2 linked regions of the Bradyrhizobium sp. AZCC 1610 genome follow. The protein of the gene in region 1 binds, or shares a complex with, the protein of each later gene. Links are inferred from orthologs where the notes say so. Each region holds a gene or a part of one and is shown on either strand. Other genes may lie near its edges.

Evidence for each region.
Region 2: the proteins of trxA (region 1) and trxB are in contact, whole or in part, in a crystal structure (PDB 1F6M), measured with the Escherichia coli proteins. The link is inferred for Bradyrhizobium sp. AZCC 1610 from one-to-one orthologs.

The regions. Positions count from the first base shown.
Region 1 is NZ_JAZHRR010000001.1:7,383,365-7,390,922, reverse strand. What follows is about bases 4,674-7,558. They hold trxA (thioredoxin), read left to right. Parts: upstream 4,674-5,898; coding sequence 5,899-6,219; downstream 6,220-7,558. Other genes in these bases: V1279_RS36170 (bifunctional folylpolyglutamate synthase/dihydrofolate synthase), read right to left, coding at 7,406-7,558; V1279_RS36175 (metallophosphoesterase family protein), read right to left, coding at 6,396-7,136; addA (double-strand break repair helicase AddA), read left to right, coding at 4,674-5,793. Also shown: double-strand break repair protein AddB, read left to right, coding at 1-2,302; more of addA, read left to right, coding at 2,296-4,673. UniProt on the Escherichia coli protein: Participates in various redox reactions through the reversible oxidation of its active center dithiol to a disulfide and catalyzes dithiol-disulfide exchange reactions.
Region 2 is NZ_JAZHRR010000001.1:5,828,106-5,834,370, forward strand. What follows is about bases 892-3,852. They hold trxB (thioredoxin-disulfide reductase), read left to right. Parts: upstream 892-1,869; coding sequence 1,870-2,835; downstream 2,836-3,852. Other genes in these bases: V1279_RS28650 (DoxX family protein), read left to right, coding at 892-1,027; V1279_RS28655 (Lrp/AsnC family transcriptional regulator), read right to left, coding at 1,110-1,589; V1279_RS28665 (LysR family transcriptional regulator), read left to right, coding at 2,838-3,761. Outside these bases: transcription elongation factor GreA, read left to right, coding at 1-190; more of V1279_RS28650, read left to right, coding at 617-891; dapA (4-hydroxy-tetrahydrodipicolinate synthase), read left to right, coding at 4,356-5,288; V1279_RS28675 (hypothetical protein), read right to left, coding at 5,337-5,477; V1279_RS28680 (hypothetical protein), read left to right, coding at 5,713-5,847; V1279_RS28685 (ParA family protein), read right to left, coding at 6,024-6,265.

The DNA.
Region 1 (7,558 bases):
GAACCATCCGCAATTCGCAATGCACGGGCTGCTGAATCGCTTCGGCATCAAACGCGGCGATGTCGAAATTCTGGGGACGCCTGCACCGCAGGGACGCGACGTGCTGGTGTCCGAGACGATGCGGCCGTCGAGCGCGACCGAACAATGGCACGACCGTCTGGTCCAGCCGGAAGTCTCGCTAAGGATTGCAGGCGGCATGACGAAGCTTGCCGTTGTCGAGGCGCCTAACTCGGAGATGGAGGCGCTGGCGATCGCGGTGGCGATGCGCGAAGCGCGGCACCTGAACAAATCGGCGGCGCTGGTAACGCCGGATCGCGCGCTGGCGCGGCGGGTGATGGCGGCGCTGACACGCTGGAATCTCGAATTCGACGATTCCGGCGGCGACGCGCTGATGGATACGCCAGGCGGCATTTTCGCCCGCCTCGCCGCGGAAGCAGCCAGCAAGGGGTTGGAGCCACCGACCTTGCTCGCGCTGCTGAAGCATCCGCTGTTTCGGCTCGGCGGCGCATCCGGCGCGTTCAGGCACGCCATCGAGATCCTCGAACTGGCGCTATTGCGCGGCACCCGGCCGCAAGCAGGAACAGCCGGATTAGCGCGCGACTTCGATCGTTTCCGCGTCGAACTCAGGAAGCTCCGGAGCCATGAGACATCCTCGCTGCACGCCTCCGAGCCGCGCGCGAAATTAAGGGATAACGAGCTCGACCAGGCCCAATCGCTGATCGGGGCGTTGCAGAAGGCGCTGTCGCCACTTGAAGTGATGGGCTCGTCAAAACCGTTCGATTTCGCCGAACTGGCGCAGCGCCATCGCGAAACGCTGATCGCGCTGTCGTCGGATCAAAACGGCGTTGCCGTCGTTTTCGAGGAAGCGCAAGGCGCTGCATTGTCAGCGGCGTTCGACGAACTGCTCGCCGAGCAAAAGCCGAGCGGCCTGATGGTCCAGCTCGGCGATTACCCCGATGTGTTCCAGACCGCCTATGCCGACCGCATGGTGCGGCGGCCGGAATCGGCAACTGCTCACTTACACATCTACGGCCAACTCGAAGCGCGGTTGACCGAATCCGATCGCGTCATTCTTGGCGGGCTGGTCGAAGGCGTATGGCCGCCGGTGCCGCGGGTCGATCCCTGGCTGAGCCGGCCGATGCGTCATGAACTCGGCCTCGATCTACCGGAGCGGCGCATCGGTCTTTCCGCGCACGATTTCGCGCAACTATTGGGAACGGACGACGTGATCCTAACCCATTCGGCCAAGGCCGGCGGCGCGCCCGCTGTCGCCTCGCGCTTTCTGCACCGCTTGGAGGCGGTCGCCGGCCAAGCGCGCTGGGACGCGGCCAAAAGTACTGGTGAAAATTACGTCCGCTTCGCCGCCGAACTGGACCAGCCCGACGCGGTCGAGCCGATCGAGCAGCCCACGCCGAGGCCGCCGGTCGCGACGCGGCCGCTCAAACTGTCGGTCACGGCGATCGAGGACTGGCTGCGCGATCCCTATACGATCTACGCGAAATATATTCTGCGGCTCGATCCGCTCGATCCCGTCGACATGCCGCTGTCGGCGGCCGACCGCGGCTCGGCGATCCATGACGCGCTCGGCGAATTCACGCAGAAATTCGCCGACGCCCTTCCCCCACAGCCAGCGCTGGTGCTGCGCGGCATCGGTGAAAAATATTTCGCGCCGCTGATGGAGCGTCCCGAGGCAAGGGCGCTGTGGTGGCCGAGGTTTCAGCGCATCGCCGCCTGGTTTGCCGATTGGGAGCTGGCACGGCGCGACGAGATCGAGAAGATTGCCGCCGAGATCAGGGGCGAGATCAAGATTCCACTCGGCAACGAACGCATCTTTACGCTGTCGGCGCGCGCCGACCGGATCGAGCAGCGCCATGACGGCAGCTTTGCGATCCTCGATTACAAGACCGGCCAGCCGCCGACCGGCAAGCAGGTACGCATGGGCCTGTCGCCGCAACTGACGCTGGAGGCCGCGATCCTGCGCGAGGGCGGCTTTGAGAATATCCACGCCGGTTCATCCGTCGGCGAACTCGTCTATGTCAGGCTCAGCGGCAACAATCCGCCCGGCGAGCAGCGGTCGCTGGAGCTGAAGATCAGGAACAACGATACACCGCAACCGCCGGACGAGGCGGCCGATTACGCCCGCGAGCAGCTTGAAGCGCTGATCCGCAAATTCGAGAACGAGGAGACGGCCTACACTTCGCTGAACCTGTCGATGTGGTCGAACCGCTACGGCGCCTATGACGATCTCGCGCGCATCAAGGAATGGTCGGCGGCCGGCGGCCTGGGGATCGAGGAATGGTGAAGGCTGCCCGCATCATTCCCGATGCCGTTCGCGCGACGCAGGCGCGCGCGTCCGATCCGGCGGCTTCCGCCTTTGTCTCGGCGAACGCAGGCTCGGGCAAGACCCATGTGCTGGTGCAGCGGGTGATCCGGCTGCTGCTCGACGGCGTGGCGCCGGAAAAGATCCTCTGCATCACCTTCACCAAGGCAGCCGCCGCCAACATGGCGGAGCGGGTGTTCACCACCCTCGGCCATTGGGTGACGCTCGACGACGATGCCCTGGATTCGGCGATCCGCGAGGCCGGCATTCCGCATCCCAACGCACGGCTGCGCAAATCGGCACGCAAACTGTTCGCCTGCGCGCTGGAAACACCGGGCGGGCTGAAGGTGCAGACCATCCACGCGCTGTGCACGCGGCTGCTGCAGCAATTCCCGTTCGAGGCCAATGTGCCGGCGCGGTTTGCCGTGCTCGACGACCGCGACCAGAACGAGATGATGGAGCGCGCCAATCTCGGGGTTTTCCTCGAGGCGTCGCGCAACCCCGAAAGCGCCACCGGGCGCGCGCTGATGACGGCGATGGCGAGTGCCGCCGACGTCACCTTCAAGGACGTCGTGCGCGAGGCCTGCCTCAGCCGCGATCATTTCATGGCCTGGACGGACGTCGCCGGCAGCGCGCAGGCCGCCGCTGCGCAGATCTCCGCGGCACTCGGCGTAAACCCCGACGATCGGATCGAGGATGTCGAGCGTGACATCGTCGACGGACCCAACCTGCCGCGATCGCAATGGCAGGACATCGCCCTGGTTCTGGATACCGGAAGCAAGACCGATCAGGACCAGGCGGCGCGGCTGCGCGGTGCGCTGGTGTTCACCGGCGCCGCCCAGGTCGATGAGTATCTCGGCGTATTCCTCACCGACGCCGATCGCACGCCCCGCAAATCGGTGGTGACGAAGAAATTCTCTGACAACAACCCGGCCAATGGCCGGCTGTTCGAGCAGGAAGCGCTCCGCCTCGCACCTCTGATCGAACGCCGCCGCGCGGTGGTGGCGCGCGACCGCACCGAGGCGCTTCTTTATATCGCCACAGCGGCAGCGGCCAATTACCGCCGCGAGAAGCAGGAACGCGGCCTGCTCGACTATGACGATCTGATCGACAAGACATTGGAGATGCTCGACCGCGTCTCCTCGGGCTGGGTGCATTACAAGCTCGACCGCGGCGTCGACCATGTGCTGATCGACGAGGCGCAGGACACCAGCCCGCGGCAATGGGACATCGTCGCGCACATCATCTCCGAATTCACCTCGGGCGCAGGCGCGCGCGATGGCGTGCTGCGAACGGTGTTTGCGGTCGGCGACGAGAAGCAGTCGATCTTTTCGTTTCAGGGCGCGGCCCCACGCGAATTCGATCTGCGGCGCCGGGCGTTACAGCGGAAGTTCGAGGGCGCCGGACTGAAGTTCGATCCGGTGTCCTTTACCTATTCGTTCCGCTCGGGGCCGGCGATCCTTCACGCGGTCGACCAGGTGTTTCGCGAGCGGGATATCTTTCGCAGCATTCACGCGGTCGATATCGGCAATCCGATCCATCACTCGCTGGCCGACGCAGGGCCCAGCCAGATTGACCTCTGGGAACTCGCCGAGACCGACGACCGGCAGGACATCGAAGGCTGGCGTGCGCCGTTCGACGGCGTCGCCGCGACCAGCCCCGAAGTGAAGCTTGCCCGGCGCATTCAGGCCGAGATCAAGACGCTGGTCGGCAGCGGTGTGATGACCGGCAGCAAGAATGACCGCCGGCCGCTGCGCTATGGCGACATGCTGGTGCTGGTACGGCGGCGCGGCAACGCGTTCGATGCCGTGATCCAGGCGCTAAAGCACGCCGGGATCCCGGTCGCTGGCGCCGACCGTCTCAAGCTGACCGAGCATATCGCGATCATCGACCTGATGAACCTGGCTGACGCGCTCTTGCTGCCGCAGGACGATCTGGCACTCGCGGTGGCGCTGAAGAGCCCGCTGTTCGGGCTATCCGATGACGACCTGTTCAAGATCGCCTGGCAGCGCAAGGGATCGTTGCGCGCGGCGCTGGCTGAGCGCGCCCCAACCGACGGCCGGCTGCGGGATGCGCTGTGGCGGCTCGAGCAGTGCGAGCGCCGTTTTGCCCGCGAGACGCCGTTTGCGTTCTATGCCTGGCTGCTCGGCGGCGACGGCGGCCGCGCGCGAATCCTGCGGCGGCTCGGACACGAGGCGAACGACGCGCTGGACGAATTTCTGGAGCTGGCGCTGAATTACGAACGCAAGGCGCCCGCTTCGTTGCAGGGCTTTATGGCGTGGCTGCGCACGGCTGACCTCGAGGTGAAGCGCGACATGGAAATTTCGCGCGACGAGGTCCGCGTCATGACCGTGCACGGCGCCAAGGGGCTGGAGGCTTCCGTCGTGTTCCTGGTGGACACCACGACCTCGCCCTCGGATACGCAACGGCTAAAACTCATCAACCTGCCGCAGGGCAATGCCGGTCCGCATGCGCCGGGTGTGGTGGTCTGGGCCGGCCGCAAGGCCGAGGATCCCCCGGCCGTCGTCGCCGCCCGCGCGGCGATGATCGGGGATACCGAGGATGAATACCGCCGCCTGCTCTATGTCGCGATGACGCGCGCGGCAGACCGCCTGATCGTCGGCGGCTGCCTGCCCGGCAACATGAAGAGTGTCCGGCTGCTGTCCTGGTACGATCTGATCACCAAGGGGCTCGCCGGCTCCACCTTGCAGCTTCAGGAGATCGAGACCGCCATAGGCCGGGTGAAACGTTATACGCGCCCCGAGGAGGCCGCGCCGTTGGCCGCTCCCGCTGCTGCGCCGCCCCCGCCGGCGCCGACGGTGCTGCCCACCTGGCTGCTGACCCCAGCACAGCCCGAGGTCTCCCCGGAGAGCCTGTTGCGGCCCTCAGACCCCGCAGACAGCGAGCGTCATCCGGTACGGACGGCCGAATCGATGACACAGCGCGCCCGCGCCCTGCAGCGCGGCACGCTGGTGCACCGGCTGCTGCAATCGCTGCCCGATATCGCCGCCGAGCGCCGCCGCGAGGCCGCGCTGGCCTATCTGGCCCGCAATGCCGATGGCTGGACTGACGAGGAACGGCAGGCGCTGGCCGAAAGCACGCTGGCTCTGATTGCGGATGCGCGGTTCGCGCCGGTGTTCGCCCCCGGCAGCCGGGCCGAAGTCTCGATCGTCGGACGGCTGGAGCGGTCGGGAGAGCGGCCGGCGCTGGTATCCGGGCAGATCGACCGCCTCGTGGTCACCGACAGCGAGGTCCTGATCGTCGATTTCAAGACCAACCATGCCCCGCCGGGCCGGCCTGACGAGGCGCCGAGGGGCTATGTCCGCCAGCTCGCGCTGTACCGGGCGGTGCTGGCCAAGCTTTATCCCCAGCGGGCGGTTCGAACCGCGCTGCTCTGGACCGAAATCTCTGAATTGATGGAGATTTCAGCCTCCGCGCTGGAGGCCGAGCTGGCATCCATCATCTCGGCGTGACCCGCGCTTGACCCGGCCGGATCGCGTTCATAGGTTTGCCATATCATACCCGGGGCGCGATTCTTGACCGCGCCCCTTAATTTCTAACCGAACGAGGTAATTCCCATGGCCGTTGGCAAGGTTTCTGACGCCGATTTCGAAGCCGAAGTGCTCAAGGCGACCGGGCCGGTGGTCGTCGATTTCTGGGCCGAATGGTGCGGCCCCTGCCGCATGATCGCGCCTGCGCTCGACGAGATTTCCGGCGCCATGGGCGACAAGGTCAAGATCGTGAAGCTGAACGTCGACGAGAGCCCGAAGACGGCCTCGAAATACGGCGTGATGTCGATCCCGACCCTGATGATCTTCAAGGGCGGCGAAATGGCCTCCCGCCAGGTCGGCGCCGCGCCGAAGGCGAAGCTGCAACAGTGGATCACCGCTGCGGTCTGATCGGCTTTCAATTTGCTGATTGTGAAACGGCCGGCGAATTGCCGGCCGTTTTTGTTTTTGCGGCGAATGATCTCGTAGCCCGGGTGGAGCGCAGCGAAACCCGGGGCTTTCTCGCAAGCGGCTGAAGCTATCCCGGGTTACGCTGCGCTCCACCCGGGCTACGGGCTACGAATTCTTCAGCGTATCCATCCCGTCGAAAGTGCGGATGCAAATTCAGCGTCGCCATTGCGGCGCGCCAATGCCGCCATCGCATCGTTATCGTATGGCACATGCCGGAAGGTCACGCGCCAGCTTCCCGATGCCAGCTCGAGAACCGCATAGCGGGCGTCGGGCGTGCCCGCCTCTATCAGGTGCGGGAACGGGACGTTGTAGGAAAAGCCGGGAACGCCGACGCTACCGGGATTGACCACCAGGCGTCCGTCGCCGAGTCGCACCGCGCGCGCGATGTGGGTGTGCGCGCACAGAATCAGCGACTGCGAAATTCCATCCGCTTCTTTCTCGATCGCCTCCCGCGGCGACATCCTGACCGAGCCATCAGGCGTCACTGTCTCAAGCCAGTAAACGTTATCGTCGGCAGGTGTGGCGTGGCAGAGAAATACCTGATCGCGAAATATCTGCGTTGATGGCACCGTGCGCAGCCAGTCGAGATGCTCGATGCCGAGTTGCGCATAGGCGGGCCGATCCCACGAACCCATCTTCTCGACCGGCCGGTCGATCAGCCAGCGATCATGATTGCCGAGCACGTGAACAGCATCGAGCGCCATCAGCGCGTCCATGGTTCGCCGCGCGTCGAGCGGGCCGCTCGCCATGTCGCCGAGATTGACGATCTCGCCAATGCCCTGCGCGCGGATGTCAGCCAGCACGGCTTCGAGCGCGAGATAGTTTCCGTGCACATCGGCAATCGCGGCAAACCGCATGTTAATTCCAGCTTTCGACAGTTATGGTTGTACGACGTTGCAAGAACGATGTTAGGTCATCTAACTCATTTGGGTGAAACCAGCCTGCAACATCCTCCTTGGTTCTAGGATGGAACCCGGGTTCCGACTCGCAGTGTGGCGGCATCTTGGCTAGAGTTTGCAAAGACCGGGGCTGGTTAATTCATAAATAATCGATATTTCTACCCGGGCGGCCGCTGGAAGCAATTTCAGCGGCCATTTAATTTTCTTCGGACTAATTTCTTCGGACGTTATCCCGGCAGCGTGCCGTTGATCGCAAGCACATGGCCGGCGAGATAAAGTGAGCCGGTGATCAGGATGCGCGGCGGCACCTCATAAGCCAGCCGCGACAGCGCATGTAACGCGGCTTCGACACTTGCAGCATTTTCCACGCGCATGCCGAG
Region 2 (6,265 bases), 1.6 Mb from region 1 along the record:
CGAGGACACCGAGAAGAAAGCAGTGTGGCAAATCGTCGGCGAGCCGGAAGCCGATGCCAAGAAGGGCCGCATCTCGATCACCTCGCCACTGGCCCGCGCTCTGATCGGCAAGAAGAAGGGCTCGACCGTGGAAGTTGTGGCTCCCGGCGGCGCCAAGGCCTATGAAATCACCAAGGTCGAGTTTCGCTAGTCACCTGCAAGTTACTGTTGCGACAAAGCCGCGTTTGCCACGCGGCTTTTTTGTTGGCTGCGTACTGACAGGATTGTGAGTGGAGGTGCGGCGGGTTTTCATAATAACTGAATTTCGATAATGATTATCGACCATAACTAAATGAGAGATTGCGTTGCCGGGGTCGGAGCGGCGACGCGTCGTCATTTCGACGCAAGAAGAGATGCGGCGGGAGGCGCACTCCGACCTGCGGAAGAAGGCCGCGTGCCGCACGGCTACGTTGTTGCGCTGCAATCGCGACGACATTGCCAACCGATCACGCGCGAGGGGAATGATTCAGTTTCACAGGTGTTGTGTCGGCATCACACGCAATACGCCAACACCGTGTAATATCGGCACGCTAAGTTCTAGCGCGTCAAACCAAAGGGGGACGATGACATGGACCAAATCGACAAGATGCTCGCGAAATGGCAGCCGACGGCGCTGAGCCTGTTTCGCTTCGTTACCGGACTGCTGCTGTTTCAATTCGGCGTAGCGAAGATTCTGAAGTTTCCGACAATTCCGGAGGGTAACGCTGCCGCCTTCCTCAACAAGGTGCAGTTGATGTCGCTACCGGGAATAGCCGGTGCGCTCGAGTTGATTCTGGGCGCGCTTTTGCTGCTCGGACTGTTCACACGGCCCGTCGCCTTCATTCTTGCCGGCGAGATGGCCTTTGCTTATTTCATCGGTCATGCGCCGAGGAATTTTTTTCCGATCATCAACGGCGGCACGCTCGCGATCCTGTTCTGCTTCGCCTGCCTCTACCTGTCGACCGCGGGCGGCGGGCCATACAGCGTCGACGAGATGCGGAAGAAGTAACTGAAGTCTTGTTCGTCATTGCGAGCCAACGGGTCGGCGCAAAGCGCCGCCCGTTGGCTCCTCGCAATGACGCTGAGGCGACTCAGCCCGCAACCTTCACATCGAGCGGCACCGCCGCTTCATATTTCGAATTGTGCAGCACCAGCGACGTCCGCACGTTGCGCACGTGGGGTGCTGCCGTCAGGTGCGTGACGAAATCCTGAAACGTCGCCATGTCGGGCGCGACGCATTTGAGGATGAAATCGACCTCGCCCGACAGCATCCAGCATTCCCGCACCAACGGCTCGGCGCGGACGAAATCCTCGAACGCGCGCAAATCCGCGTCCGCCTGGCTGGACAGATGAACTGAAGCAAACACCGTGACATCGAAGCCGAGCCGGCGTGGATCCAGCAGGCCGCGGTAACCCTGGATGTAGCCCTCTTCCTCCAGCGTGCGGACCCGGCGCAGGCAGGGTGGCGGCGAAATACCGACGCGTTTGGCCAGTTCGACGTTGGTGATTCGGCCGTCGGCCTGGATCTCGGCAAGGATTTTGAGGTCGATTTCGTCAAGATTCTTCGACACGCGCGTCGGGTTCCCTGGTTTTGGCTGCGCTTGGCAGGTCTACTGGCAACTCTCTTAGCGCAGGCCGCGCGACTTGCGCAATTTTATTGCGCGTGCATTGCCATATTTCGCGATTGTTACTTCAGTTCCGGGGAAAATTCGCTGGGATGAATTGCAATTCTTGCATAGCTACCCAGATATCTTAGACTTGGATTTGACACTTTCAGCGCCCCGCGACGTCCTTCCGGGCGCTTTCTGCTTAAGTCACGAACAAACCCCCGAATAAGAGAGGGATCCGCCGATGCCCGCGCCTATCCATGCCAAGGTCGTCATTATCGGTTCCGGCCCCGCCGGTTACACCGCAGCGATCTACGCGGCGCGCGCGATGCTGGAGCCGGTGCTGATCCAGGGCATCCAGCCCGGCGGACAACTCACCATCACCACCGACGTGGAAAACTACCCCGGCTTCGCCGACGTCATCCAGGGCCCGTGGCTGATGGAACAGATGGAGAAGCAGGCGGCGCATGTCGGCACCAAGATTGTCACCGACTTCGTCAACAAGCTTGAGCTGGCGCAGCGGCCGTTCCGGCTGACCTGCGACAGCGGCGACGTCTATCTGGCGGAAACCGTGGTCCTCGCCACCGGCGCGCAGGCGCGCTGGCTCGGCATCCCCTCGGAAGAAAAGTTCAAGGGTTTTGGCGTCTCGGCCTGCGCGACCTGCGATGGCTTCTTTTACCGCGGCAAGGAAGTCATGGTCGTCGGCGGCGGCAATACCGCGGTCGAGGAAGCGCTGTTCCTCACCAAGTTCGCCTCGCAGGTGACGATCGTGCATCGCCGCGATCACTTCCGCGCCGAGCGCATCCTGCAGGATCGCCTGTTCAAGAACCCCAAGATCAAGGTGGTCTGGGACTCCGCGATCGACGAAATCTGCGGCACCGAAAATCCCGGCAAGGTCACCCATGTTCGCCTGAAGAACGTCAGGACCGGCACGCTGACCGATGTGCCGGCCGACGGCGTCTTCATCGCCATCGGCCACGCGCCCGCAACCGACCTCGTCAAAGGCCAGATCAAGCTGAAACCCTCCGGCTATGTCGAGGTGGCGCCGAACTCGACCGCCACCTCGATTCCCGGCCTGTTCGCCGCCGGCGACGTGGCCGACGAAACTTACCGGCAGGCGGTCACGGCGGCCGGCCTCGGCTGCATGGCCGCCCTTGAGGCTGAACGTTTCCTGGCTTTGCGCGCGAGCGACCGCGCGGCGGCAGAATAGTCATGGTTCGAACGCGGAACGGATCTACGGACATGGATTGGGACAAGCTGAAGGTGTTTCACGCGGCGGCGGAAGCGGGAAGCTTTACCCATGCCGGCGAGCAACTCGGCCTTTCGCAATCGGCGGTATCGCGGCAGGTCAGCGCGCTGGAGCAGGAGCTCGCGGTGTCGCTGTTCCATCGCCACGCGCGCGGGCTCATCCTCACTGAGCAGGGCGACTTGCTGTTCCGCACCGCGCATGACGTGTTCATGCAGTTGCAGGCGGCGCGCGCCAAGCTGACCGACAGCCGCGAGCGGCCGAGCGGCGACCTCAAGATCACCACGCCGCCGGCGCTCGGCATCAACTGGCTGATCCCGCGGCTCGACGAGTTCACCGCGCTCTATCCTGATATCCGCATCTCGCTGATCGTCACCGACGAGGATCTCGATCTGTCGATGCGCGAGGCCGACGTCGCGATCCGGACCCGCAAGCCGACCCAGCCGGACCTGATCCAGCGCAAGCTGTTCTCGATCGGCTTCCATGCCTATTGCTCGCCCGAATACATCAAGCGCTTCGGCACGCCGCGGACGCTCGACGACCTCGACTCGCATCGCATCATCATGCTTGGCGATTCCCAGGTGCCGCCGCATTTGGCGAACCGCAGCTGGCTGATCGACGCCGGCCGCAACGGCTCGGGCCCGCGCGAAGCCTATTTTAAGGTCAACAATATCCTGGGGCTGGTCCGCGCCTGCCAGCAGGGGCTCGGCATCGCCGCGCTGCCCGACTACCTGGTCGAGGAGAACAACCGCTTGGTGCAGCTGTTCGGCGAAACCGACTCGATTCAAGTCGATACGTATTTCGTCTATCCCGAGGAACTGAAGACAGTCGCACGCGTGCAGGTGTTCCGCGATTTCGTGGTGAGCAAGGCGCAGCGCTGGCCCTCCTAGGAAGCGGTGACGTTTCGTCATCCCGCTTTGCGGATTAGCCTATTTTATAGAGGGCCCGCTCACCGCATGACTGACATGCGGCTTGGACGGTTGCTGCACAGCACTGATGAGGATCATAGTGCTCAAACGCTGAGCGGTCGCGTCGCGCATATGTCCCCCTCCTCCAGTGGCGCGGCAGTTCAGTAATCCCTCTTGGAAGGTGATTGTGTCGGCCTCACGTGGCCAATACCTCAAGCCGGGCTCTCTTGGGCCCGGCTTTTTTTTGCGCCCAAGTCTTTTCATCGACAAGTCTTTTCAGGCCCAAGTCTTTTCAGGCCCAAGTCTTTTTCATCGACAGGCCTTTTTCATCGACAAGTCTTTTTCATCGGCAGGCCAAGGTGCTGCGCGGATTGACATTGAGGTCCCCTGCCACCATCATCCGCACATGATCACGCGTTCGTGCGCAGCTTTGTCGTCGAAAAAAGGTCCCCACTTGGGGACCCGAGATCGACGCGCGCGCTAGTCTGCCGCAACCCGCGATCCGAAAGCCCCGCCGTCTGGACGGGGTTTTTTTGTTGGTCCCGTCTCCGGTTCACCCCATGAGGAGATGGAACGATGACTGCCCCTTCGACTAACGATCTCACAAGCCGCTTGCAGGGCCTGTGGCTGCCGCTCATCACGCCGTTTCGCGACGGCGAACTCGACGAGGCGTCGTTACGCCGGCTCGTCAGGCACTACGCGGCGGGCCCGGTCGATGGCTTCATTCTCGCGGCGACGTCGGGCGAAGGCATGTCGCTCCGTGCGGACGAACTCGAGCGGCTGGTGACGGTAACGCGCGGCGAGCTGTCCGGCAGCGGTCGCCACCTGCCGATCCTGTTGGGCCTGTCAGGCGCCTCTACCGCGAAGCTCTTGGATGCGCTGGATGAGACGGCGACCTGGCCGATCGACGGTTATCTGATCGCGAGCCCCTATTACATCCGCCCCTCGCAGCGCGGCCTGGTGCAGCACTTCACCGCACTCGCCGATCACGCCTCGTGGCCGATCGTGCTCTACAACATCCCCTACCGGACCGGCGTCAGCCTCACCAACGAGACGCTGCTGCAGCTCGCCTTGCATCCGAACATCGTCGGCATGAAGGATTGCGGCGCCGACCGCGCGCAGTCGATCGATTTCCTGGGCAGACGGCCATCCGGCTTCCGCGTGCTGACCGGCGAAGACGCGCTGTATCACGAAGCGCTCGCCGACGGCGCCGATGGCGCGATCCTGCTGTCGGCGCATCTGGAGACCGACGCCTTCGCATCGGTGCGGACGCTGTTGAAGCAGGGCGACCGTAACGCCGCGCTGGCGGGCTGGAAGGCCATTTCCGCGCTGACCCGGCTGCTGTTCGCCGAGCCGAGCCCTGCGCCCGCAAAATACTGGCTGGCGCGCGGCGGGCTGATCGACAGCGCCGAGGTTCGCCTGCCGATGGTGGAGGTGAGCGCGGAGCTCGCGGCGTTGCTTGACGAGGAAATCGAGCGACGCAGGCCGCAGCTGTTGCGGCGGGCGTAGGATGCGACCGGCTCCCTCTCGCCTCGATGGCGGGAGGGAGCAACTGGATCAGCTGACCAGCAGGCGATAGGTCAGTACCGGCGCGAAGCCGAGCACCATCGCCCAGATGGCAAACGACGACACCAGCAGAACGTCATGCGCTCGCTGGGCGAGTTCGCCGATCGGATATTTTTTGTCATGCGTGATCATTGTCATTCCCCCCGGTGATGTTCCTTGAGGAGAAATACCTACAGTTAAAATTTTAATGTCGCGGTCGGGCCTTCGCTCGAAGTTGCGGCTTCGCACTCACCAGCCATTAACCAGGATATCGCGGTGGTTAACCGGCGGTAGCAGGCGCGGTCAAATGCAAGCGAAATCGCAACCGGGTCTTTAAAACCGGTCGCGTATCAAGATGCCGGGAGCAACAAAAACGCGGGGGCGCGCCGTGCACTTCGAAAACAACAACACCATCCCTCAACAGGGATTTTCCACCGAGGACATTCTGTGGGGCGTCGGCATCTGGTCGGTGATCCTGACGCTGTCGCCGGTCGTGGTGTTCTACGTGCTGATGGTGGCGTAAGACCACCTCTACCTCCGTCATTGCGAGGAGCGAAGCGACGAAGCAATCCAGACTTCCTTTTTGGCCTTCTGGATTGCTTCGCTTGCGCTCGCAATGACGGGTTCTTCGCCACCCAAAAAGAAAAACGCGCGGAGCGCCGCGCGTCTTTGTCAGTCCGGGAAAAGAAAGCGGCGTTGTTACGCCGCCTGCTTGTGCATGGCGCCCGATGCCGATGCCGTTCCGCGGATCGCCTTGATCGAACGTTCGATCGCGCCCCACAGCCTGGTGATCTCCGCCGCCGCGCGGCCTTCGGCGTAATATTCGCGGGCGCCTTCGCCCTGGCTCAGCGCCATCAACAGATCGGCGCGGTTGGTGATCTGGCCGCTCCACACCGGCGCACGGAATTTAGCCAGCGCTTCGCGCGCGATGGTGACGATGC